DNA from 4 places in the Mesorhizobium sp. P2_F8 genome. Region 1 is predicted to be linked to each of the others. Evidence: predicted binding sites of a transcription regulator. Region 1 holds the regulator's gene; each other region holds the start of a gene.

Evidence for each region. Region 1 encodes PhoB, which activates phosphate uptake and scavenging genes when phosphate is short. Its sites were predicted from a motif close to TGTCATNNANCTGTCAT; they were not measured.
Region 2: a site for PhoB is predicted at 2,794-2,810, ahead of ppk2 (polyphosphate kinase 2). Genes of this name have one in related genera too.
Region 3: a site for PhoB is predicted at 3,468-3,484, ahead of AC1DZP_RS21390 (ceramide glucosyltransferase). Genes of this name have one in related genera too.
Region 4: a site for PhoB is predicted at 4,272-4,288, ahead of AC1DZP_RS12235 (DUF1045 domain-containing protein). Genes of this name have one in related genera too.

Annotation. Positions count from the first base shown of each region.
Region 1 covers NZ_JBFUFB010000001.1:351,397-357,062, forward strand. The annotation lists gene xylF (D-xylose ABC transporter substrate-binding protein) at 1-584, opposite strand, end outside; gene AC1DZP_RS01665 (ROK family protein) at 940-2,187, shown strand; gene phoB (phosphate regulon transcriptional regulator PhoB) at 2,343-3,032, opposite strand; gene phoU (phosphate signaling complex protein PhoU) at 3,052-3,759, opposite strand; gene pstB (phosphate ABC transporter ATP-binding protein PstB) at 3,785-4,591, opposite strand; gene pstA (phosphate ABC transporter permease PstA) at 4,588-5,439, opposite strand; gene pstC (phosphate ABC transporter permease subunit PstC) at 5,443-5,666, opposite strand, start outside.
Region 2 covers NZ_JBFUFB010000015.1:28,173-33,838, forward strand. The annotation lists gene AC1DZP_RS29115 (GntR family transcriptional regulator) at 1-644, shown strand, start outside; gene AC1DZP_RS29120 (DUF982 domain-containing protein) at 764-997, shown strand; gene AC1DZP_RS29125 (hypothetical protein) at 1,052-1,198, opposite strand; gene AC1DZP_RS29130 (aldo/keto reductase) at 1,603-2,646, opposite strand; gene ppk2 (polyphosphate kinase 2) at 2,917-3,837, shown strand; gene AC1DZP_RS29140 (dihydrofolate reductase family protein) at 3,937-4,584, opposite strand; gene hemB (porphobilinogen synthase) at 4,788-5,666, opposite strand, start outside.
Region 3 covers NZ_JBFUFB010000008.1:273,793-279,458, reverse strand. The annotation lists gene AC1DZP_RS21400 (2'-deoxycytidine 5'-triphosphate deaminase) at 1-722, opposite strand, end outside; SAM riboswitch at 878-955, shown strand; gene AC1DZP_RS21395 (O-succinylhomoserine sulfhydrylase) at 1,013-2,203, shown strand; gene AC1DZP_RS21390 (ceramide glucosyltransferase) at 2,218-3,366, opposite strand; gene apaG (Co2+/Mg2+ efflux protein ApaG) at 3,590-3,982, shown strand; gene AC1DZP_RS21380 (Hsp33 family molecular chaperone) at 4,025-5,059, opposite strand; gene argF (ornithine carbamoyltransferase) at 5,138-5,666, opposite strand, start outside.
Region 4 covers NZ_JBFUFB010000004.1:299,311-304,976, reverse strand. The annotation lists gene AC1DZP_RS12255 (ABC transporter substrate-binding protein) at 1-279, opposite strand, end outside; gene AC1DZP_RS12250 (MurR/RpiR family transcriptional regulator) at 354-1,277, opposite strand; gene phnN (phosphonate metabolism protein/1,5-bisphosphokinase (PRPP-forming) PhnN) at 1,605-2,234, opposite strand; gene AC1DZP_RS12240 (alpha-D-ribose 1-methylphosphonate 5-triphosphate diphosphatase) at 2,231-3,385, opposite strand; gene AC1DZP_RS12235 (DUF1045 domain-containing protein) at 3,420-4,127, opposite strand; gene iolB (5-deoxy-glucuronate isomerase) at 4,385-5,197, opposite strand; gene AC1DZP_RS12225 (DUF3329 domain-containing protein) at 5,202-5,435, opposite strand; gene iolE (myo-inosose-2 dehydratase) at 5,497-5,666, opposite strand, start outside.

The DNA of each region.
Region 1 (5,666 bases):
GCGGGCAGCCAGCCATCCGTATAGGCTTCGCCGACATTCTTGATCTTGCCGCTGTCGATGGCTGCCTTGAGCACTTCCATGGAGCCGGCGAACAGGAAATCGGCATTCGGATCGGCGCCCGAGCCCTTGATGAAGACGTAGTTGCCTTCCGGCTTGACCTTGAACACTTCGCGGGCCTGCATGCGGCCGACTTCCTTGTTGTCGAAGGTCAGGTAGAACACGTTCTTGTTCTCGATCAGCCGGTCATAGCCGACGACCGGAATGCCTTCGTCCAATGCCTTCTGCACCGCCGGGCCGATGGCCGAGGCATCCTGCGCCAGGATGATCAGCGCGTTGGCGCCCTGCGAAATCAGGCTCTCGACGTCGGTGAGCTGCTTGCCCGGATTGGACTGCGCATCAGCGGAAATGTATTTGTCACCAGCCGCCTCGATGGCCTTCTTCATCGCCGCTTCGTCGGTCTTCCAGCGCTCTTCCTGGAAGTTGGACCACGAAACGCCGATGACCTTGTCCTTCGCCTGCGCGACCGACACCAGCGTCAGCGACATGGCGACACCCGCCAGGATGGCGGCTGTGAATTTTTTCATAATATCCTCCCTGCGCCGCGTATGGCGCGACCAAACTGACCCGTAGGCCGGCACAGAGGCTCTATTTTTTCGAGCCTCGAAAAAATAGTGATCCAACGCCCGAACGCTGTCAACATCGATTCTGATGGATTTTGACGTCTCTTCGAGTTTTTTTCGAGCTCCGGAATAAATAATGACATGATGGTGGGGTTCTGCCAGAATTTGGCTTGGCGCATGTCGCCCCAAAAGTGCGCAGCGGTTTTGGGGCAACGACACGCGCAGAAACAAGTGCCTGAAGCGCGTCGCGCTTTCAGGCTTCGCTGATGGCCTTCGGGAGGCACGAAAGGCTGCAGCGACCGGGAGGATGTGAAAAAGCATGTCGGTCGGAATCCGCCACGACGATCTGCGCCGCCGCAACCGGGCGATGGTGATTGCGGCCGTGCGCCGCGCCGGACAGCCGTCCCGCACCGAGATCGCCGCGACCACGGGCCTCAGCCATTCGACCATATCGGCGATCTCCTCCGACCTCATCGGCGAAGGCATCCTGACTGAGAGCAAGCCGAGCGAGGCCGGCTCGCTCAAACGCGGCCGGCCGCAGGTCGGCCTCGGCCTCAATCCGGAAGCGGCGGCGGTGATGACCGTGGTGCTGTCACTGAACTTCCTCTCGGTCGCCGTCATCGACTATGCCGGCCAGGTGATCGCCGAGGAACAGCGCCGGCTGGACACGCTGACCATGTCGCGCGACGCGCTGGTCGGTGAATGCGTTGCCATCGTACGGCGTCGTCTCGAAGACCCCGACCTCGACGTCCGCAGTGTCGCCCGCATCGCGCTGGCGATCCAGGGCATCACCGACACACGTGCCCGCGCCATGCTGTGGTCGCCGATCACGCCGCACACCGATATCGCCTTCGCCGACATACTCGAGGACGAGTTCGGCATCCCTGCCACCATGGAGAACGACTGCAATATGATGGCGATAGCGTTGCGCTGGCGCGACCCTGATCGCTACCGCGACGACTTCATCGCCATCCTGTTGTCGCACGGCATCGGCATGGGTCTGGTGCTGAAGGGCGAGCTGTTCACCGGCACTCATTCCTCGGGCGGCGAGTTCGGCCATATGATCCATCGGCCACACGGCGCGCTGTGCCGCTGCGGGCGGCGCGGTTGCGTCGAGGCCTATGCCGGCAACTACGCCATCTGGCGCAACGCAAGGCAGATGAGTGAGGACGCGGAACCGGTCGCCGATGTCAGTGATGCCGACATGCGCGCGCTGGCGACCGCGGCCCGCGAGAGGGATGGACCCGAGCGCGAGGCCTATCGCAAGGCCGGCGAGGCACTCGGCTACGGTCTCGGCAGCCTGTTCGCGCTGATCGACCCGGCGCCCGTCGCCATGGTCGGCGTCAGCGCCGCCGCCTTCGACCTGATCGAGCCGGCATTGCGCGAGGCGATTGCCCAGACCGCCGGCGGCCAGCATTCGCAATCGATTTCTTTCGACACCGAACCGAACGAACTTCCACTGATCCGCGAAGGCTGCGCCACGCGGGCATTGACCTTTGTCGACCAGGAGATTTTCGCGCCCGGCACGCAGGCGAGGTCCGGCCTCGGCGGCAAGAACGTCGCGTGAATGGCGCGCCTGGATGTGTTGAGATTCAGGTTAGGCCGAGTCGAGAATGGCGGGTTCCAAGAACCGGAGCGGAGCGGACATTTGGATCCGTGAGTACCGGAAGCGCAGGAAACTGCCGTTCGCAGGCCCGGCATCACCTGAATATCAGCATATCCCTAATCTTCCCGGATTGCGTAACCAGCCCCGCGGATGGTGCGGATGACATCGGGCATGCGGCCATTGTTGACCGCCTTGCGCAGCCGGCCGACATGCACGTCGACCGTGCGTTCGTCGATGTAGATCGTCTCGCCCCAGACATTGTCGAGCAGTTGGCTGCGCGAGAACACACGGCCGGGATGGCGCATCATGAATTCGAGCAGGCGGAATTCGGTCGGTCCGAGCCGGATCTCGCTCTTCTTGCGATAGACCCTGTGCGATTCACGATCGAGCACGATGTCGCCGACCTTGAGCACGCTGGACAGCACTTCCGGCTTGGCGCGGCGCAGCAGCGCCTTGACCCTGGCCATGAACTCCGGCGTCGAGAACGGCTTGACCAGATAATCGTCGGCGCCTGTCGAGAGGCCCCGCACACGATCGCTTTCCTCGCCACGCGCGGTCAGCATGATGATCGGCAGCCGCTCGGTCTCGGGACGCATCCTTAGCCGGCGGCAGAGTTCGATTCCGGACACTGCTGGCACCATCCAGTCCAGCACCAGAAGGTCGGGGACGTTCTCCTGCAGGCGGATCTCGGCCTCGTCGCCGCGCGTCACCACCTCGACCTGGTAACCCTCGGACTCCAGATTGTAACGGAGCAGCACACCTAGCGGCTCCTCGTCCTCCACCACCATGATGCGTGGCGCGATCATCGACTGGTCACCCCTGCCGTCATGCCGCCGGCGCGGACATTGCCGTCTCGTCCTGCTTCGGACGATTGGCGGGCAGCTGCGTGCCGGTCAAAACATAGTACGCATTTTCCGCGATGTTGGTGACGTGATCGCCGATGCGTTCGAGGTTCTTGGCGCAGAACAAAAGATGCGTGCAGGCGGTGATGTTGCGCGGGTCTTCCATCATGTAGGTCAGGAGTTCGCGGAACACGGAGGTGTATTTGACGTCGATGCGCTCGTCGTCGGCGCGCAGCTTCGCCAGCGCCGCCGCGTCGCGCGCCGTATATTCCTCGATGACGCCCTGTACCTGGATCAGCACCAGCTGCGCCATTGCGTCGATGGAGTGCGACAGGTCGCGCGGGGTGACACTGAGGCCGACGGTGCCGACGCGCTTGGCGATGTTCTTGGCAAGGTCGCCAATACGCTCGAGGTCGCCGGCCATGCGGATCGAACCGACGACATGACGCAGATCGTCGGCCATCGGCTGACGCTTGGCGATCAGTGTGATGGCGCGGTCGTCGAGCTCGCGCTGGCGCGCGTCCATGATCGCATCGTCGGAGACGACGCGCTGCGCCAGGGCGTTGTCGGAATTCAGCAGCGCCTTGGTGGCGCCGCCGACCATCGAGCCGGCGAGGTCGCCCATGTCGCGGATCAGCCTGCTGATCTGTCCGAGATCCTCGTCGAAAGAAGCGACTGTGTGTTCGCCCATGATCTTAGTCCTCGTATGCCTGAGCTCAGCCGAAGCGGCCGGTGATGTAGTCCTGCGTGCGCTTCTCGCGGGGCGACGTGAAGATCTTCTCGGTGCGGTCGAACTCGACCAGTTCGCCCAGATACATGAAGGCGGTCTGCTTCGACACGCGCGCCGCCTGCTGCATGTTGTGGGTGACGATGACGATCGTGTAGTCGGCTTGCAACTCGTCGATCAGCTCTTCGATCTTGGCGGTCGACAGCGGGTCAAGCGCCGAGGCCGGCTCGTCGAGCAGGATGACTTCCGGCTTCACCGCCACGGTGCGGGCGATGCAGAGTCGCTGCTGCTGGCCGCCGGAGAGGCTGAGGCCGCTGGCGTTGAGCTTGTCCTTGACCTCGGTCCACAGTGCGGCGCGCTTCAGCGCCTGCTCGACACGGCCATCCATCTCGGACTTGCTGATCTTCTCGTAGAGCCTGACGCCGAAGGCGATGTTCTCATAGATCGACATCGGGAACGGAGTCGGCTTCTGGAACACCATGCCGATCTTGGTCCGCAGCAGGTTGAGGTCCTGCGAGCGGTCGAGAACGTTCTGGCCGTCGAGCAGCACCTGGCCCTCGGCCGTCTGCTTGGGATAGAGCTCGTAGATGCGGTTGAAGACGCGCAGCAGCGTCGACTTCCCGCAGCCCGAAGGTCCGATGAAGGCGGTGACGCTGCGCTCGGGCAGCGACAACGTGATGTCCTTCAGCGCCTTGCTCTGGCCGTAGTAGAAGTTGAGGTTCTTGACCTCGATCTTGGCCTTGCCGGCAATTGCCTCGGCGGCGATCGTCATGTCTGGAGACAACATCTGGCTCATTTGTCCTCTCTGCGTCCGGTCAGGCTGCGAGCAAAGATGCTGAGCGCGAGAACCGTCAATGTGATGATGAGTGCACCGGTCCAGGCCAGTTGCTGCCATTCCTCGTAAGGGCTGAGAGCGAACTGGAAGATGGTCACAGGCAGGCTGGCCATCGGCGCGTTGAGATTGCTCGACCAGAACTGATTGTTGAGCGCCGTAAAGAGCAGTGGCGCCGTCTCGCCGGAGATACGGGCGATCGACAGCAATATGCCGGTAACGATGCCGGAAAGGGCGGCGCGGTAAGCGACCGACTTGATGACCACCCAGCGCGGCGCGCCGATCGCGGTGCCGGCCTCGCGCAACGCGTTCGGCACCAGGTTGAGCATGTCCTCGGTGGTGCGCACGACGACCGGGATGACCAGGATGGCAAGCGCGACGGCGCCGGCGATCGCCGAGAAATGCCCCATCGGCCGGACCATCAGTTCATAGACGAACAGGCCGATGATGATCGAGGGCGCCGACAAAAGGATGTCGTTGATGAAGCGCACCACGGTGGTGAGCTTCGAAAAGCGTCCGTATTCGGCCATGTAGGTGCCGGCCAGCACGCCGATCGGTGTACCGACGACGACGCCGATGATGGTCATCATGATGCTGCCGTAGATGGCGTTGAGCAGGCCACCGGCATCGCCGGGCGGCGGCGTCATTTCGGTGAACACCGCGAGATTGACGCCGGACAGGCCCTTGTACAGCAGCGCGCCGAGGATGAGCGCCAGCCAGGCAAGTCCGATGCCCGCGGCGGCGACGCACAGCGTCATCATCACGGAATTCTTCCTCTTGCGGCTCTGATGAAGCGATGTGGCTGTCGACATCGGTCAGGCTCCCGTGCGGGCGTCAATGCGCATCAGCATGTAGCGTGCGATGGCGAGGATCAGGAAGGTGATGACGAACAGGATCAGGCCGAGCGCCACCAGCGAAGAGGTATAGAGATCGCCGACGGCTTCGGTGAATTCATTGGCGATGGTCGCGGAGATCGTCGTTGCCGGCGCGAACAGCGAGGTGCTGATGCGGTGCGCGTTGCCGATCACGAAGGTCACCG
Region 2 (5,666 bases), on a different contig from region 1:
AAAAACAGCTTCGGCAGATGATCCTCGGGCTCGAGATCGGTCCCGGCGAGAAACTGACCGAGCGCTGGATCGAAAGCCGTTTCAGTGCGTCGCGAACCCCGGTCAGGGCCGCGCTGCTGCGGCTCGAGACCGAGGGCCTGGTCGGCAGGGACGGCCGTGGGTGGACCGTGTCGCCGATCAACCTGGCTGAGCTCGAGCAGATCGCCGTCTATCGGGAGGCGGTCGAGGTTGCGGCCCTTCGCCTTACATGTGCCCTGGCGGACCGCAGCGCGGTCGATGTGATCGAGGCGATGCTCGACTCCTGCGACACCGACACGCCACGCGAGGAATGGCATCGTATCGGCATGGATTTCCACATCGAGCTGGCGCGCTTGTCTGGCAACGAATTCCTGTTCCGGGCGGTCCGCGATGCCATGACGCGCTTGTCGCGAGCCCGCTGGCTGGAGGTTCGCGACGAGGCCGCCCTTGCTCGCGCCTGGGCCGAACATCGCGCCATTCTGGCGGCGGCACGCCTCGGCGACGCCGATGAAGCCGCGCGCCTGCTTTCGGCCCACATCGTCGGCAGCCGTGACCGCCTGGTGACGTCGCTCGCCAACGACCGGCGCGGTCTTCGCGCCAGGGGTTTTGCCGTCATCGCCGCCTAAGGCATGCGGTACGCGCTGCGCAAAAGGCGACGTCCGGGCGCGCCGTGCACTTTCGGCCTCGCTTCGCGGACACCGATGGCGTAAGAGCGGCGATGGAAAACAACCGATTTGAAACACCCGTGACCGTCAAGTCAGTCACGGCAGGGAGCACTCAGCTCTTGCGTACGGCTCGTGAGGCTTCCGATTACCTGCTCAACAGCTGGCCCGGAAAACGCAGCCCCAAGCATCGCGCGGCCCTGCAGGCCTGTCACGATGCGCTGGCCGGCGACAAGCCGGCGATGAACGCCAGGCGCGCCTTCATTGCGGCGGCGCGCGAAGTGGACGTCTTCGTCAGCGACAAGGCCCCAGCCTGATCCAAGGCGACAATCTGGAATGAGGCACGGCCCGCATGCGCGGGCCTTTTGCCGTCACTTTGCCGTTTCGGTTTCAGTCTCGTCTTCGGGCTTCGAACGCTCGCGCGCGGCAACCTTGGCCGCCAGCTTTTCAGCCTTCTTGGCCGCCTTCTGGCGGTCGCGTTCCTTGCGTTCCTGATCGTAGTTTGGTGGTCGCGCCATATCGGCTCCTTTTCACTGCCTTGCGGCTCTGACCCTGCCTAGGAGCATTAGCCGTCAAACACAACAGCTGAAGCGATCGTGCCCGGCCGTTCGCGTCGATGATGGCCCGGGCTTGCAAGATGCACGGCACAATGGTGTAGGGGGCCGGGGCACCAACGCATCGCGATCCGCGCGTTCGTTTTGATCAAGTGAAACCATGGCCACCATACAACGAACGACGCCAAGGGTTCTTTATTATGCGCGAAACGTCGTGCGCGATATCGCTCCGCAGGCGCTTTTCCGCCGGCGGCCTTGTGGGTCGCCTCGAAAAAGCCCGGCGATCGAGCCTGATGCCGAGGTCTGGCGCTATATCACGGGTTAAGTGCGGGCTTCGTCCGCCGAGCCCCGCCGCAACCCTCCCGTGGTCACACGCCGCTGCGGTCAATCACCAGATCGGCGGGACCAAAACGGTCCTTTGCCGTCAGTTGCTGGTGCCAGTAGGGATAGAGCAAGGGTGGCCGGCTGACCGTGTCTAGGCGGTCTCGCTCTTCGCCGGTCAGCACCAGGCTTGCCGCGGCGATGTTGTCGCGGAACTGCGTTTCGGTCCTGCCGCCGATCACCAGCGAACTGACCGCCGGCCGGCCGAGCAGCCAGGCCAGCGCCACCTGCGCCGCCGACACGCCGCGCTGCGTGCCGATCTCGACAAGAACATCGACGATCCGCCAGAGGCGGTCCTCGTCGCGGATCGGCGGTTCCGACCAGCCGGCAAGCTGGCGGGCAGTCGGGCTGTCGCGGCGGTATTTGCCGGACAGCAATCCGCCGGCAAGCGGGCTCCAGACCAGCACACCGAGGCCCTGGTCGACAGAAATCGGCAGCAGTTCATATTCCGCCTCGCGCGCTTCCAGCGTGTAGTGGATCTGCTGGGTGACGAAGCGCGGCTGGTGGTGGCTGTCGCTGATGCCGAGCGCCTTCATCATCTGCCAGCCGGAATAGTTGGAGCAGCCGACATAGCGGACCTTGCCCTGGGCAACCAGCGTATCGAGCGCGGCGATGGTTTCCTCGAGCGGCGTCGTACCGTCCCATTCGTGCAGGAAGTAGATGTCGATGACATCGGTCTTCAACCGCTTCAGGCTCTTCTCGCATTCGCGGATCAGGTGATAACGCGACAGGCCTTCATCGTTGGGACCTTTGCCGATCCGCATCCGCGCCTTGGAGGCGATCAGCACGTCGCCCTTGCGCTTGCCGCCGAGCGCCTCGCCGATGATCTCTTCGGAGATACCGTTCGAATAGACATTGGCGGTGTCGATCACATTGATGCCGGCATCGATGCAAAGATCGATCATCCGGCGCGCCTCGTCGAGGTCGGTCTTGCCGACAGCCGAAAATGCGCCGGCACCGCCGAAGGTCATGGTGCCCATGGTCAGGGTCGAAACTTTCAAGCCGGAACGGCCGAGGGTGCGGTATTCCATGTCAATCCTCGCGATTTGTTGTTGAAAGGCAGTGCCCGGGCGGGCCTGCCACATTTGTAGGACAATTCGAGCCGCTTGTCGCCATGCCACGACGATGGATCGATCATGCCTCGCGGAATTTGCAGTGGTGGTAGTCTCGCCCCAGGCTGCAATAAAACCGTCATTGCCGGCCTATATTGAAGTCGGCTCAGGTGTTGCCACTCCGGGACGCAGGCCAGGGGTTTGGGCGCCGGAGGTGGATCGACAGGGCTTGCAAGCGGAGCAGTTGATATGACGGAGCTAAAACAGAATTCTCCTGCAAGGGACTGGCTTGAGGCCGAGCTCGCCGACACGCTCGACGAGGACTATGAGCTCGAAATGTCGGAGCCGGCTCTGTCGATGGAGATCGCCAAGATCTACAAGAACTCGCATCCGCCATCGATCGATCGCATGCAGTATTTTCGCGACCTGATCACCTTGCAGTCAGAGCTGATCAAACTGCAGTCCTGGGTCGCCTATCACAAGAAGAAGCTGGTGGTGATCTTCGAGGGCCGCGACTCCGCCGGCAAGGGTGGCGTCATCAAGCGCATCACCCAGCGGCTCAATCCGCGCATCTGCCGCGTCGTCGCACTCCCGGCACCGACCGAGCGCGAGAAGTCGCAATGGTATTTCCAGCGCTATGTGCCGCATCTGCCGGCTGGCGGCGAAATCGTGCTGTTCGACCGCTCCTGGTACAACCGCTCCGGTGTTGAAAGGGTGATGGGTTTTGCAGAGCCCGATCAGGTCGAAGAATTCTTCCGCGACGTGCCGGAGTTCGAGCGCATGCTGGTCCGCTCGGGCGTCACCGTGGTCAAATACTGGTTCTCGATCACCGACGAGGAGCAGCAGATGCGCTTCCTGATGCGCATCCACGATCCGATGAAGCAGTGGAAGCTGTCGCCGATGGACCTGCAGTCGCGCGTTCGCTGGGAACAGTACACCAAGGCCAAGGAAGAGACCTTCGCCCGCACCAACATTCCCGAGGCGCCCTGGTTCATCGTCGAGGGTAACGACAAGAAGCGGGCGCGGCTGAACTGCATCGACCATCTGCTCAAGCAGTTGCCGTATGAAGAGGTGCCGCACGAGGAGATCACGCTGCCCGAACGCGTCTTCAATCCCGAATACGAGCGCCAGACGCTGCCGCGCGAACTCTACGTGCCTGAGAAGTATTGACTGTCTGGGGTTGCCAGATCTCCCCCCTCTCGTGGGGGAGATGTCCGGCAGGACAGAGGGGCACGCGAAGGATCGCGGCGTAGGTTACGCGTCTGAAACCTAAACCCGCTTAATGATCACATGCGTGGCGAGTGCTGTCGCCACCTGCTCGCTGCACTGATAGCCAAGCTTGGGCATGTCCAGGCCGGCAAAGAGATTCTCGCCCGCACCGAGCAGCAGCGGCGAGATCGCCAGATGCATCTCGTCGATCAGTTTCTCCTGCAGATATTGCCGGATGGTGGCGACACCGCCGCCAACCCGCACGTCCCTGCCATCCGCCGCCGCCTTCGCCTGTTCAAGCGCCGAATGGATGCCGTCGGTGACGAAGTGGAAAGTAGTACCTCCCTCCATCGTGATCGGCGCCCGCTCGTGGTGGGTCAGCACGAAAACCGGCACATGGTAGGGTGGGCTATCACCCCACCAGCCCTTCCAGCTATCGTCAGGCCATTCGCCCCGAATCGGCCCGAACATATTGCGGCCGAGGATCCAGGCGCCGACATTCTCGAAGCTTCGCGCTGCAAAGTCCTCGTTGGTGTCGGTGGTGCCGCCCTCCTGTCCGAGCACCATCTTGCGGAAGGTGCGGGTGTCGACAAACCATTTATGCAGATATTCGCCACCGACGCCGAGGGGATTTTGCAGAGTCTGATCGGGACCGGCTCCGTAGCCGTCGAGCGACAGTGTGAAAGCATTGACGCGAACTTTGGACATGAAAGCCTCCTCCATAACCAATCGTGCAAAGGAGTAGCAAACTGATTGCGAAATGCAAGCGGTTTATATGGATGCAGCAAACCCCGGCGATTGGTCCAACGACCTTCGCTCGGGCTCCCGTCCGGAAGCCGGAAAATGTTCATGGATATCGAGGAGGTCGCCGGCATTGCCCGCCGCGACCGGCCATCGGTGGGAAGAGAAAACTATCCCTTCAGCATCGTTGCCACTTCGGGCGCGAAATAGGTCAAAATGCCGTCGCACCCGGCGCGCTTGAAGGCCAGCAGGGATTCCAGCATCGCCTTCTCGCCATCGATCCAACCATTGGCGCCGGCGGCCTTGATCATCGAGTATTCGCCTGACACCTGGTAGGCGAAGGTCGGCATCTGGAATTCATCCTTCAGCCGCCGGATGATGTCGAGATAGGGCAGGCCGGGCTTGACCATCAGCATGTCGGCGCCCTCGGCGATGTCCTGTTCGGCCTCGCGCACCGCCTCGTCGGAATTGGCGTGGTCGATATAATAGGTCTTCTTGTCGCCCTTGAGCAGGCCGGCGGTGCCGACCGCCTCACGATAGGGACCATAGAAGGCCGAGGCGAACTTGGTCGCATAGGACATGATCGCCACGTCCTGGAAACCGTTGGCGTCGAGTGCGTCGCGGATGGCGCCGATGCGGCCGTCCATCATGTCGGACGGCGCGATGATGTCGGCGCCGGCTGCCGCCTGGATGACGGCCGCGGCGGTCAGTTGTTCCACCGTCTCGTCGTTGACGATGATGCCGTCGCGCAGGATGCCGTCATGGCCATGGCTGGTGAACGGATCGAGCGCGGCATCGGTTATGATGCCGATCTCAGGCACCGCGTCCTTTATCGCCCGGGTGGCGCGGTTGATGACGTTGTCGGGGTCGAGAATGTGCGAACCGGTCTGGTCGCGCAGGGAGATATCGACATTGGGGAAGGTGGCGAGTGCGGGAATGCCGAGCTTTGCCGCGCGTTCGGCCTCCTTGACAGCGAGATCGATCGACAGGCGGAAGACGCCCGGCATGGCGGCGATCGGCTCGCGCACTTGTCTGCCGTCGACGACGAA
Region 3 (5,666 bases), on a different contig from region 1:
CTCTTGTGGATCGGCTCCCAGAAGTCGACGACCTCTTGTGCCGCGCGCTTGTCGACATCGACGAGACCGGTGTGATGCTTGCCGCGATAGCCGACCAGGCCGTTCTGATCGCCGTTAAGATCGATCGACAGCGCGATGCCGCCGCCGGAAATGTTCGGCGGCTCGGTTGCGACCAGCATCTCGGCGCGATGCAGGTCATGCAGCTCGGCTTCCGAGAGCAGTGCATTGCCGGTGCGGAAACGGATCTGGGACAGACGCGAACCGGTGCGCACGACGATCGGAAAGGTGCGCGGGCTGACCTCGAGATAGAGCGGGCCGTGATAGCCGGCGGCGATCTTGTCGAACTCGTGTCCGCGATCTGTCATGACGCGGGTGAAGATGTCGAGCCGCCCGGTCGAACTCTTCGGATTGGCCGAGGCCGAAATGTCCGCCGGCAATGCCAGGCTTTCAAGCAAGGGCACGATATAGACGCAGCCGGTCTCCAGCACCGCCCCCTCTGCAAGATTGATCTCGTGCAGCTGCAACCGGTCGAGCTTTTCCGAAACCTTGTGGTTGGGACCCGGCAGGAACGAGGCCCGCACCCGCCAGGCCTTGTCGCCGAGCCGCAGATCCAGGCTCGCCGGCTGGATCTGATCGGCATCGAACGCGCGCGCCGACTTCAGCGCGCCGGACTGGAACAGCGCCGAAATGTCCTGATCGGGAAGAATGCCTGTCTGCCGCAAGGCTCCACTCCTAGGCCAGGCGATTCTTGGGGCCAGGCGATTTTCTGTTCGCAGGTTCTTGCCGCAAAACCGTGGAACACTGCTGCGGAACCTGCTTGGTACAAACCTCTTAATCAAGCCGGCAATTGACGCAAGCGTGGCGCGGGTCTAAAGGGTCGTTATCCCGTGGTGATTTGGCCGGTCGGCTTGCAGCCACGTTAAACAAGTCGCTAAAGGACCGTCGGGCCGCAAGGCCGTATGGACCGGTTGCGACTTTCGCGGCCGGTTTTTTTGTGTCTGGAACAAAAGCGATGAGCACCAAGAAGCGTAACTGGAAGCCTCAAACGACACTCGTGCATAGCGGAACCCTGCGTTCCGGTTTCGGCGAAACCTCCGAGGCGATGTACCTGACCCAGGGCTATGTCTACGAAACGGCGCAGGCCGCCGAAGCCCGCTTCAAGGGCGAGGAGCCGGGATTCATCTACTCGCGCTACGCCAACCCGACCGTCGACATGTTCGAAAAGCGCATGTGCGCGCTCGAAGGCGCCGAGGACGCGCGCGCCACCGCATCCGGCATGGCCGCGGTGACGGCCTCGCTGTTGTGCAGCGCCAAGGCCGGCGATCACATCGTGGCAGCACGCGCGCTGTTCGGCTCCTGCCGCTGGGTGGTCGAGACGCTGGCGCCGAAATATGGCATCGAGGCGACGCTGGTCGACGGCACCGACATCGCCAACTGGGAAAAAGCGGTCAAGCCGAACACCAAGCTGTTCTTCCTGGAAAGCCCGACCAACCCGACGCTGGAAGTGGTCGATATCGCCGCGGTTGCCGCGCTTGCCAATTCGATCGGTGCGCGGCTGATCGTCGACAATGTCTTTGCCACGCCCCTGCAGCAGAAGCCGCTGCAGCTCGGTGCGCACATCGTCGTCTACTCGGCGACCAAGCATATTGACGGCCAGGGCCGCTGTCTCGGCGGCGTCATCCTGTCGGACAAGAAGTGGATCGACGAGAACCTGCACGACTATTTCCGCCACACCGGTCCCAGCCTGTCGCCTTTCAATGCCTGGACGCTGCTGAAGGGGCTGGAGACGCTGCCGCTGCGCGTGCGCCAGCAGACGGAAAGCGCAGGCAGGATCGCGGATTTCCTGGCCGAGCGGCCCGAAATCGCCCGCGTCATCTATCCCGGCCGCGCCGACCACCCGCAGGCGGCCGTCGTCAAGAAGCAGATGTCGGGCGGCTCGACGCTGATCTGCCTAGACGTCAAGGGCGGCAAGCAGGCAGCCTTCGCCTTGCAGAACGCGCTCGACATCGTGCTGATCTCCAACAATCTCGGCGATGCCAAGAGCCTGATCACCCATCCGGCGACGACGACGCACAAGAATCTGAGCGACGAGGCGCGTGCCGAACTCGGCATCGGGCCGGGCACGCTCAGGCTGTCGGTCGGCCTGGAGGATACCGACGATCTTCTGGAAGACATCGAACAGGCGCTGAAGTCGGCCAAGTAGAAGGCCTTTGGCTATCAGGCGCCGGACGGCGTCTCTTCCAGCTCGGCCGCCTTGGTGATGGTCATCGCGTTGCCGCGCCAGTCGACGGCGCCACCCAGCCAGCCGCGCGCCCACATCGCCGGCAGGATCAGGTCGCGCATCATGATCGCCGCGACCATGCGCGATGACAGGTACCAGCCCTTGGACCCGGCCAGGGCGCATTCCGGAAGGTAGAAGGCCGCCAGCACGGCAATGGCGGTTGCCCAGAGGCTGACGCCGGCGCTTGCCGCCGCCAACAGCGCGAGTGCCAGCGGCACCACTGCCCCGGTCAGGATTTCGGGTGCGAAAAACCATGGGAAGGTGACGCGGCGCAGGCGCGCCCAACGGGCCTGACGCGACCAGATCTCGTCAAAGGTGCGCCGGCCGAGCGGTTGCTCGAAGGGCGCGGCGACGAGATTGACGCGCAGGCCGAGGCCATTGACCAGCTTGGTCGCGGCAGCGTCCTCGGCGATCTCGGCGGCGAGCGCACGGATGCCACCACTGGCGTCGAGCATCGGCTTGTTCCAGAGCATGCTCTTGCCCTGGGCAAAGCCGAGGCCAAGCGCCTCGCCAGCATATTGCCAGCGCGCCTGCAGCGTGTTGAGGAAAGCGCATTCGACCTCGGCCCAGAAGCCAGCGGGCCGCGAGCCTATCGGCGTCGAGCAGACAAGGCCGGTGTCGGGCCGCCATGCAGCCATCAGGTGCTGCACGTAGTCTCTCGGCATCAACACGTTGGAATCGGCCAGGACAACCCAATCGTGGCGCGCTGCCTCCCAACCCTTGACGCAATTGTTGAGTTTCGGATTGGCGCTGATACGGTCGTCGCCGATCAGCAGCCGCGCCGGCACCTTGGGAGAACGGGCGATGGCGGCACGGATCAGCCTGACCACCGGATCGTCCGCATGGGCGACGCAAAAGACCAATTCATAGRGCGGCCAGTCGAGCGAGAGGGCGCGCTCCAGCGTCTCCTGCGTGAACGGCTCGACGCCACGCGATGGCACGATAATCGACACCGGCAGCGGCTTGCCGGCCGGCGGCGCGATGGTGCGGTGGCGCTTCAGACGCGAAGCGGCGAGCAGGATGCTGGCGAGGTTTGAAAGGATGAGAGCTACCGAAAGCGAGGCGGCTATGAGGGTGAGTTCCATCGAGACCTGGCCACTCCAGAAAAGACGGCCCGCGTGATGGCCGTTTTCAACAGTTCGACAGAGCGCCGAGTCGCCCGCTTCGTGCACACCACCATTGTCATGTGTCACTTAAATGACATTCTTTGTCGGCACCTGCCTTTCAGGCCGGGCGCGACAAGACGCGCACGTTGACCTGCTCGCCCGGAGCGAGGACAGTTCGACCTGGATTGTTTTGGAGCCGCTTATGTACCGCGCCGTGACGCGCAACATCGAAGTGCAGGTCAGGCCGTTCTATCTGGAGGACCGTTCGGACCCGTCGGAGAACCGCTATGTCTGGGGCTATCAGATAACGATCGACAACCAGTCGGATGAGTTCGTGCAGCTGTTGTCGCGCTATTGGCACATCACCGACGGCGCCGGAAGGGTCGAGGAGGTGCGCGGTCCCGGCGTCGTCGGCGACCAGCCCGAACTCAATCCCGGCGACAGCTATCAATACACGTCCGGTTGCCCGCTTTCGACACCGTCCGGCATCATGGTCGGGCACTACACGATGCGCAACAAGCGGGGCGAGACGTTCGACATCGCCATCCCCGCCTTCTCGCTCGATCTGCCGGGGACGCGGCGGACGGTGAATTAGCTTCGCCTCACCGGCCGCCAAGCAGCCGGTGAGGCGCGTTCTCTACTGGGCCGCCGCAAATTCCGCCGGATCGAAGTCATATTGCTTCGAGCAGAATTCGCAGGCGACGTGGATGCCGCCGTCTTCGGTGCTGTCCTTGATCTCCTGCGCCGAGAAGCCCTCGAGGATGCCACGGATCTTGTCCCTTGAGCATGAGCACTGGTCGGCAACCGGTACGCCGCCGAAGACACGCACGCCATGCTCGTGGAACAGCCTGTACAGCAGCCGCTCGGCGCCGATCGTCGGGTCGATCAGTTCGGTCGGCTCGATGGTGCCGAGCAGTGCCAGCAGCTCCTGCCAGGAATTGTCGGCCGGATCGTGGATCTCCTCGCGCGGATCGCCATCGCCGCCCGGCAGGTCCGGAACGCGCATGCGCTCGGGCGACTGCGGCAGGAACTGCGCCAGGATGCCACCGGCACGCCACTGCTCGCGAGCGCCGCCGACGCCAGGCGTCAGCAGCTTGGCCACCGAAAGCCTGATATCGGTCGGAATCTGCTCCGACTGGCGGAAATAGGTGCGGGCCGCGTCTTCCAGCGTTTCGCCATCGAGCTGGACGATGCCCTGATAGCGCTGCGTGTGAGCACCCTGGTCGATGGTCAGCGCCAGCACGCCGCTGCCGAGCAGCGTCTGCTGAGACGTTTCGCCGGCCGCGACCAGCGCCTCGAGCCGGTCTGCATCGAAGCGGGCATAGGCGCGCAGTGCCGAGGGCGTGGAAAAATCCGCCACCAGCATGTCGACCGGCCCGTCGGTGCGGGTCTGCAAAATGAACTTGCCCTCGAACTTCAGCGAGGTGCCGAGCAGCACCGTCAGCACGCAGGCTTCCGCCAGCAGGCGGGCGACCGGCTCGGGATAGTCGTGACGGCCGAGGATGGCGTCGAGCATCGGTCCGAGCTGGACGGTGCGGCCGCGCACATCGAGCGGGCCGACCTCGAAGGGCACGACGTGATCGTCGCCGGCGTAGCCGAATTCGCCGAGTTTGGGGTGATGTTCAGTCACTTGATAGGTTTCCAACATGACAATGCTCCAGGGCGCGGCCATGCCGCCCTGGAGGGCGCATGCTTCGAAACGCGCTTGATTTGCGTGATGCGGCGCAAATAGGCATCACACCCCCAGAGATCAAGCGCCGAGACACCAGGCGAGCACGGCCTTCTGGGCATGGAGGCGGTTCTCGGCCTCGTCGAAGACCACCGAATGCGGCCCGTCAATGACCTCGTCGGTCACTTCCTCGCCGCGGTGCGCCGGCAGGCAGTGCATGAACAGCGCCTCCGGCTTGGCCTTCGCCATCAGCTTGGCATTGACCTGGTAGGGCGAGAACACGTTGTGGCCGCGGGCCCGATGCTCCTGGCCCATCGACACCCAGCAATCGGTGACGACGCAGTCGGCCTGGTCGACGGCTTCCTCGGGCGAGCGGGTGAAGTGCAGCTTGCCGCCATGCGCCTGCGACCAGTCGATATGCTTCTGCTCCGGCTCGCTGCCTTCGGGCACGGCGACGTTGAGGTTGAAGCGGAACCGCGCCGAGGCCTCGAGCAGCGAATGCAGCACATTGTTGCCGTCGCCGGTCCAGGCGATGGTCTTGCCGGCAACCGGACCGCGATGCTCCTCGAAGGTCATGATATCGGCCATCAGCTGGCAGGGATGGGTGTCG
Region 4 (5,666 bases), on a different contig from region 1:
ATGGTCGGCCGCCATGCGCTCCATGACGGCGGAGCCATCGAGCCAGACGATGTCGAATTGCGGGTTGTCGCCTTCCGCGGCGATCTTGCCCAGCGTCTCGCCGGTGCTGCCGGGCTCGACGACATCGATGGTAAGCCCAGTCTTGGCCTGGAAGGCCTTTGCCACCGGGCCGGCGAAGTCGAGCGCGTCGTAAAGCACCAGGTCGGATGCCGAAGCAGGCGCTGCCATGGAAAGCGCGCTCAAGCCAATTGCAAAGCAGAATGTCGTGCGGATTTTCATCTTGTTCTCCAGTAATTTGCCGTGGGCACAGTAAGTCCCATCATATCATACTAATGAATCTTGAATATTTTGTGTCATCTACGCGAGTTGTTCTGATTATTCTTGCGAACGCCTCGTTTTGTCCATGCCTTGTCAATTGAGCCGCGCAGCGAGCTCAACCGTTCAAGACTGTCAAAGGCGGCTTCGCTGTTGCGCTTCGCCAGCCCGATGATCATTGCCTCGATGAGCACGATCGTGCCGCCATGCATGGCCAAATGGTCGGCCTTGCCACGCGGAACCGGCAGTGTTTCCGCCACCTTGCCGGATACCAGCGGAGCCAGGCTGTCGCTGATCAGCACGACGGGGACGTCAAGTTGCATGGCCTGATCGAGAACGATCTCGACCTCGCGATAGAGCGGCGCGTAAGCCATCATCAGCACGGCATCGCCCTTGCCGAGCCAAAGCAAGCGGTCGGCCAGCGCAATTCCCGACACCGACAGCGCGCTGGTCGGCAGGCCGATCCGGTTGAATTGCAGGCTGGCATAATCGGCCATGGCGCCCGACGGGCCGATGCCGAAGACATGGCGGCGATTGGCTCGCGCCAGAATGTCGATGCTGCGCTCGAAGGCGGTCGCCATCTCCGGACGCTTGAGCACGTCGAGCACGCTCTCATGGAGTTCGATCACGTGTCGCAACGCCCCGGCGCCGTCGTCGCCGGTCTCCTCTAAGGTGCGCGCCAGGCGCTTGCCGGGGGATGGCGTGCCGGTCAGGTCCGACAGCAGCATCTGGCGCAGCGCGGAGAGACTTTCAAAACCAAGCGAACGCGCCGTCCGCACGACCGTCGCGTCGCTGGTGCCGGCCAGTTGGGCGATCTCGGCCGCCGAACCCAGGAGGACGGACTGCTTCTGGTCGACGAAGAACCGCGCCATGCGCTGCTCGGCGGGTGGCAGGCTTTCGATCGCCGCCTGGACACGGGCATCGACCGTCATCTTGAGACCTTCGGAGGCATCGTCTGTCATGAGAGTTGGTTCGCTCGCCCGGCTGTAGTGATTGCAACCGAACCCAACATCCGAAATGTCTGTTACAAGGATGTGACAAGTGCGGTCAGGCGCGGGCGAACGCGTTGCCTGTCCGAAGACGAGCGGCGGCGAACCGCCGGGGGGCATCGGTGGCCGTGGCGTGGCGATGCCAGAAATCGAAGTTGGAGGAGGGCGGCTTGAGAGCAATTCCAGGAAAAATGTGAAACGGTTTTCCCGGGAAAAGCGCATAGCGCTTTCCCCAAGGGAATTGCGTCAAACAAACTGGGGATAGAGCGGTTCGGCTTTTCCGTGAAACGATGAACCGATCTAGATCAAGCCCGACATGTCGGAGAAGGCCATCGCCTTGCGCAGCACCTCGGCGAAGCGTTCACCGGCCGCCTCGCGCGGGCCGCTGTTGTCGATCGAGGTAACATCAGGTCCCGACAAGGTCACACTGGCGCTTCGCGCCAGCCGCGCCAGCACTTCGCCGCGCGACTCGCGCCCGCGCATCGCCAGCCGCTCGGCCAGCACCTCCGGCGAAGCGGTGATCTCGACGATGGCCAGATTGGCATAGCGCTCGCGCAGCACCGGGATGATCGCGCGCGACACGTTGGCGACGGCAACATGGCCATTGGCGACCGACCAGTCGACATCGGCCGGAATGCCATAACGCAGGCCATGCGCCTCCCAGGAGATGGCGAAGGCGCCATCCGCTTCGGCTTCGACGAAGGCCGCGTCGGCCAGCGTGTCGTGATCCTCGCTCGCGGCATCGCTCGGCCTGGTGATGACGCGGCGAACGAACTCCAGCCGGGTCTCGTCGGCAAAGCGGGCTCGGGCGTAGCCGATCACCGTGTCCTTGCCGGCGCCGCTCGGGCCGACGACGGCGACGAAGACGCCATCGCGAATCGGAAACCTCTCGGCGGACAATTCGCGCTCGATCAAGGCCGAGACCATCATGCGACCCGGCGTCCCTGCCGCCAGACCGTGCGCACGACCGGGACATGATCGTCGACACGCACGCGCACCAGATCGGCGCGGCGGCCCTGCTCGATGATGCCGCGGTCGGTCAGGCCGACCGCTTCGGCCGGGTTCTTCGAGACCATGGCGACCGCCTGCGGCAGGGAAATGCCTTCGACAACGTCGCCCAGGAAGAACGCCGACTGGATCAGGCTGAAAGGAATGTAGTCGGACGACAAGATGTCGAGCAGCCCGTCGCCGGCCAGCGTGCGGGCCGAGACATTGCCCGAATGCGAAGCACCGCGCATCACGTTGGGCGCACCCATCAAGACGCCGAGCCCTGCCTGTTTCGAGGCCCTGGCGGCTTCCTCCGTGGTCGGGAACTCGGCGACGCGCACGCCCTGTTCGATCGCCTCGTCGACATGGCCTGTCGTGGCATCGTCGTGGCTTGCCAGAACGATGCCGCGCTCGTGGCAGGCGGCGGCGATATGGACACGGTTCGGTCCCGAATTCCGGGCCGATTCCGCCATCCGTTTTTCGCAGAACAGCTTGAAGTCGCGGTCGGTCAATTTCAGCTTGCGCTGGTAGTAATAGGCATAGGTTTCGAGGTTGACGAACTGGCGCTGGCCGGGCGCGTGGTCCATCAGCGATGCCAGCTTGACCCGCTCGTCGCCGTCGAAATTGGCGAAGGCCTTAAGGCAGTCCGGCGCCGAAACCTCGCAGCGCAGATGGATGAAATGGTCGGCCCGCAGACGATCCTGCTGGACACTGTCCTCGATCGCGTCGGCCAGCTTGCGGATGTCGTCCGATGTCAGGTCGGCGTCCTCGTCCATGCCGACGCGCAAGGCATCGAGCACGGTGGTGATGCCGGCCGTCGCCACTTGCGCGTCATGGGCGAGCACGGCGGCGATCGGGTTCCAGCGCACCTTCGGCCGCGGCGCGTAGTGGCCTTCGAGATGGTCGGTGTGGAGTTCGACCAGCCCGGGAATGATGTAGTCGCCGCCCATGTCCTCGCCGGCATTGTTCCCGCCGGTGTGGCCGGTGCCAGCATCGATGCCGGCGATAAAGCCGTCGCGCAGCACCAGCGAACCCTCGACGATCTCGTCGGCAAGCACGATGCGCGCGTTGGTAAGAACAGTTTCGGCGGTCATTTCAGGCAGTCCTTGTTTATTCCGGCTGGGTTGTTCAGGCGGTTTTTCTGGCAGGGCGGCGCCCGAGCGCGTGATGGGAGAGCACCATGAACGGTGCGCCCGGTTCGGTTTCGACAAACAGCGTCAACGCATCCACCAGCACCGGCTGTTGCAGCACCTCCGCGAACAGGCTGTCGATTGCTGCACGAAGACGAGGGCTTTCCTGTGGCCCCGCCCGGCCGGACAGCGTCATGTGGAAGCGGAAGGTCTCGAAGACATAGGGATAGCCCCACTGGCACAGATTGCGGAATTGGGCCGGCTTCAGCGAGTCCGGGCTGCGCCGTTCGATCTCCGCCTCTGTCAACGGTGCGCGAAACCGGTCGAAACCGAGCACCACGTCATCGGCAAAGCGGTTGAGCGGAGGCAGCGGTCCTTCCGGCACCAGCGCAAAGAAGCTATCGATCTGGCTGACGACAAGGCGCGGGATCGTCACCACCGGCGTTGCCTCGGCAAAATGGTCGAGTGCCGCGCGCAGCGAGGTCTCCGTCTCGTTGGCAGCCAGCCGGAAGGGGGCTTTCAGCGTCGCGTGAAAACCGTAGCGCCGCGCCGAAGCGGTGTGGAAGGCAACTTCCGCCGCCGACAGATCGGCCACCGTCTCCACCGGCCTTGTCGCGCCACCGAACGGGTCGCGGCCCAGCCAGTTGGCGGCGATCCGCGCCAGCGGCTCGTCCTGCCGGGGAGTGAAATAGATGGCGTAGCGCATGAGAAGAAGTCCTCGTTAAAGCGCGCCGCGTTTGAAGAAATGCTGCGACGCGCTTTAAGTCTTGGTTTTTCGCATGTCGTAATCCCAAAACCGCTGCTCACTTTTGGGCGACATGCACTGGCCCCGCTGCCATAGGCGATTTCCATGACGGATTGACGAAGCCTTGATGGGTTTTCGAAGGCAAATCGACGCTGCAGGTTCTTAGCCGACGATTTTCCCAAGCTGGACCAACAGCTTCACCCAAAACGTGCGACCGGTTAGGCTTTCATCAACCATTCGTGCTCGGGCGCGTTGTGGAATTTCCACGTCCGCTTCGGCCCGGCCATCACGTTGAGATAGTAGAGGTCGTAGCCATGGCAAGCGGCGCAGGGATGATAGCCCTTGGGCACCAGCACGACATCGCCATCCTCGATCGCAATGGCTTCGTCCAGCGCGCGATGACCGTTCTTGTCGGCGTCGGTGTAGACGCGCTGGAAGGCAAAGCCCTGCGGCGGGTTGAGGCGATGATAGTAGGTTTCCTCGAGATAGGATTCGGCCGGCAGATTGTCCTGGTCGTGCTTGTGCGGCGGGTAGCTCGACGTGTGGCCGCCGGGCGTGATGACCTCGACCACCAGCAATGAATCGGCCGGCTTGCCTTCCGGCAGGACGTTGGTGACGTAGCGCGTGTTGGTGCCCTTGCCGCGCACCTCTTGGCCGAGATCCTCTGGTCTGATCACACGCACCGGCAGGCCGCCGCCGAGGCCCGGTGCCGAGCATACCGCGAGTTCCAGCTCTGTGTCTGCCGCAACCGACCAGTCGGAACCCTCGGGTACATAGACCGACCACGGTTTGCCCTCGAAGGGCGACATGCGCTCGCCAAGCAGTCCGAGGTCCTTGCCGCCGGCTGTCGCTTTGCCCTTGCCGGTGACAAACACCAGGCAGACCTCGCGATCGTCCGTTTTTCCGGCAGCGCTCTCGCCGGGCTTGAGCCGATGGAGGTCGAAACCGACATAGGTCCAGCCGGCGGTTTTCGGCGTCACATGGGCGACGCGGCCATGGCCCTTGTCGGCCTTCACCAGCAGTTTCGACATCCGGTTACTCCTTCGGTTCGGCCTCGGCCGTTGTCTTGCTCTCGTCGGCCGGCCTCTCGTCGGCCGGCTTGTAGAGATAGAAGAACTGCCACACGGCGTAACCGGCGAAGCCGAGCGCGATCACGCCCCAGAACGGCGTGCCGGTGGCGAATTCGATGATCGACCAGATGACGCAGACCGCGACAACGGCGACGCGCCGCCACAAAGGCCGGAAAAACGGATGCTCGTAATCTTTCATCCGGCCAACCTACAGCAACCCGGCTTCGCCGAGAACCAGCGCGTCAGGCATTGGGGAAGCCCTAGGCATTGGGAAAGCCCTGCGTCTCGACGGCGTAGCCGGCCGCCGTCATCACCCGCATCAATTCCTTGTGGCCCACCTCAGCCATCTTGAGCGGCGGGTTCTTCTTCGGATCCTGCTCGGCCTCGACCACGAACCAGCCCTCGTAACCATGGTCCGCAAACCGCTGCA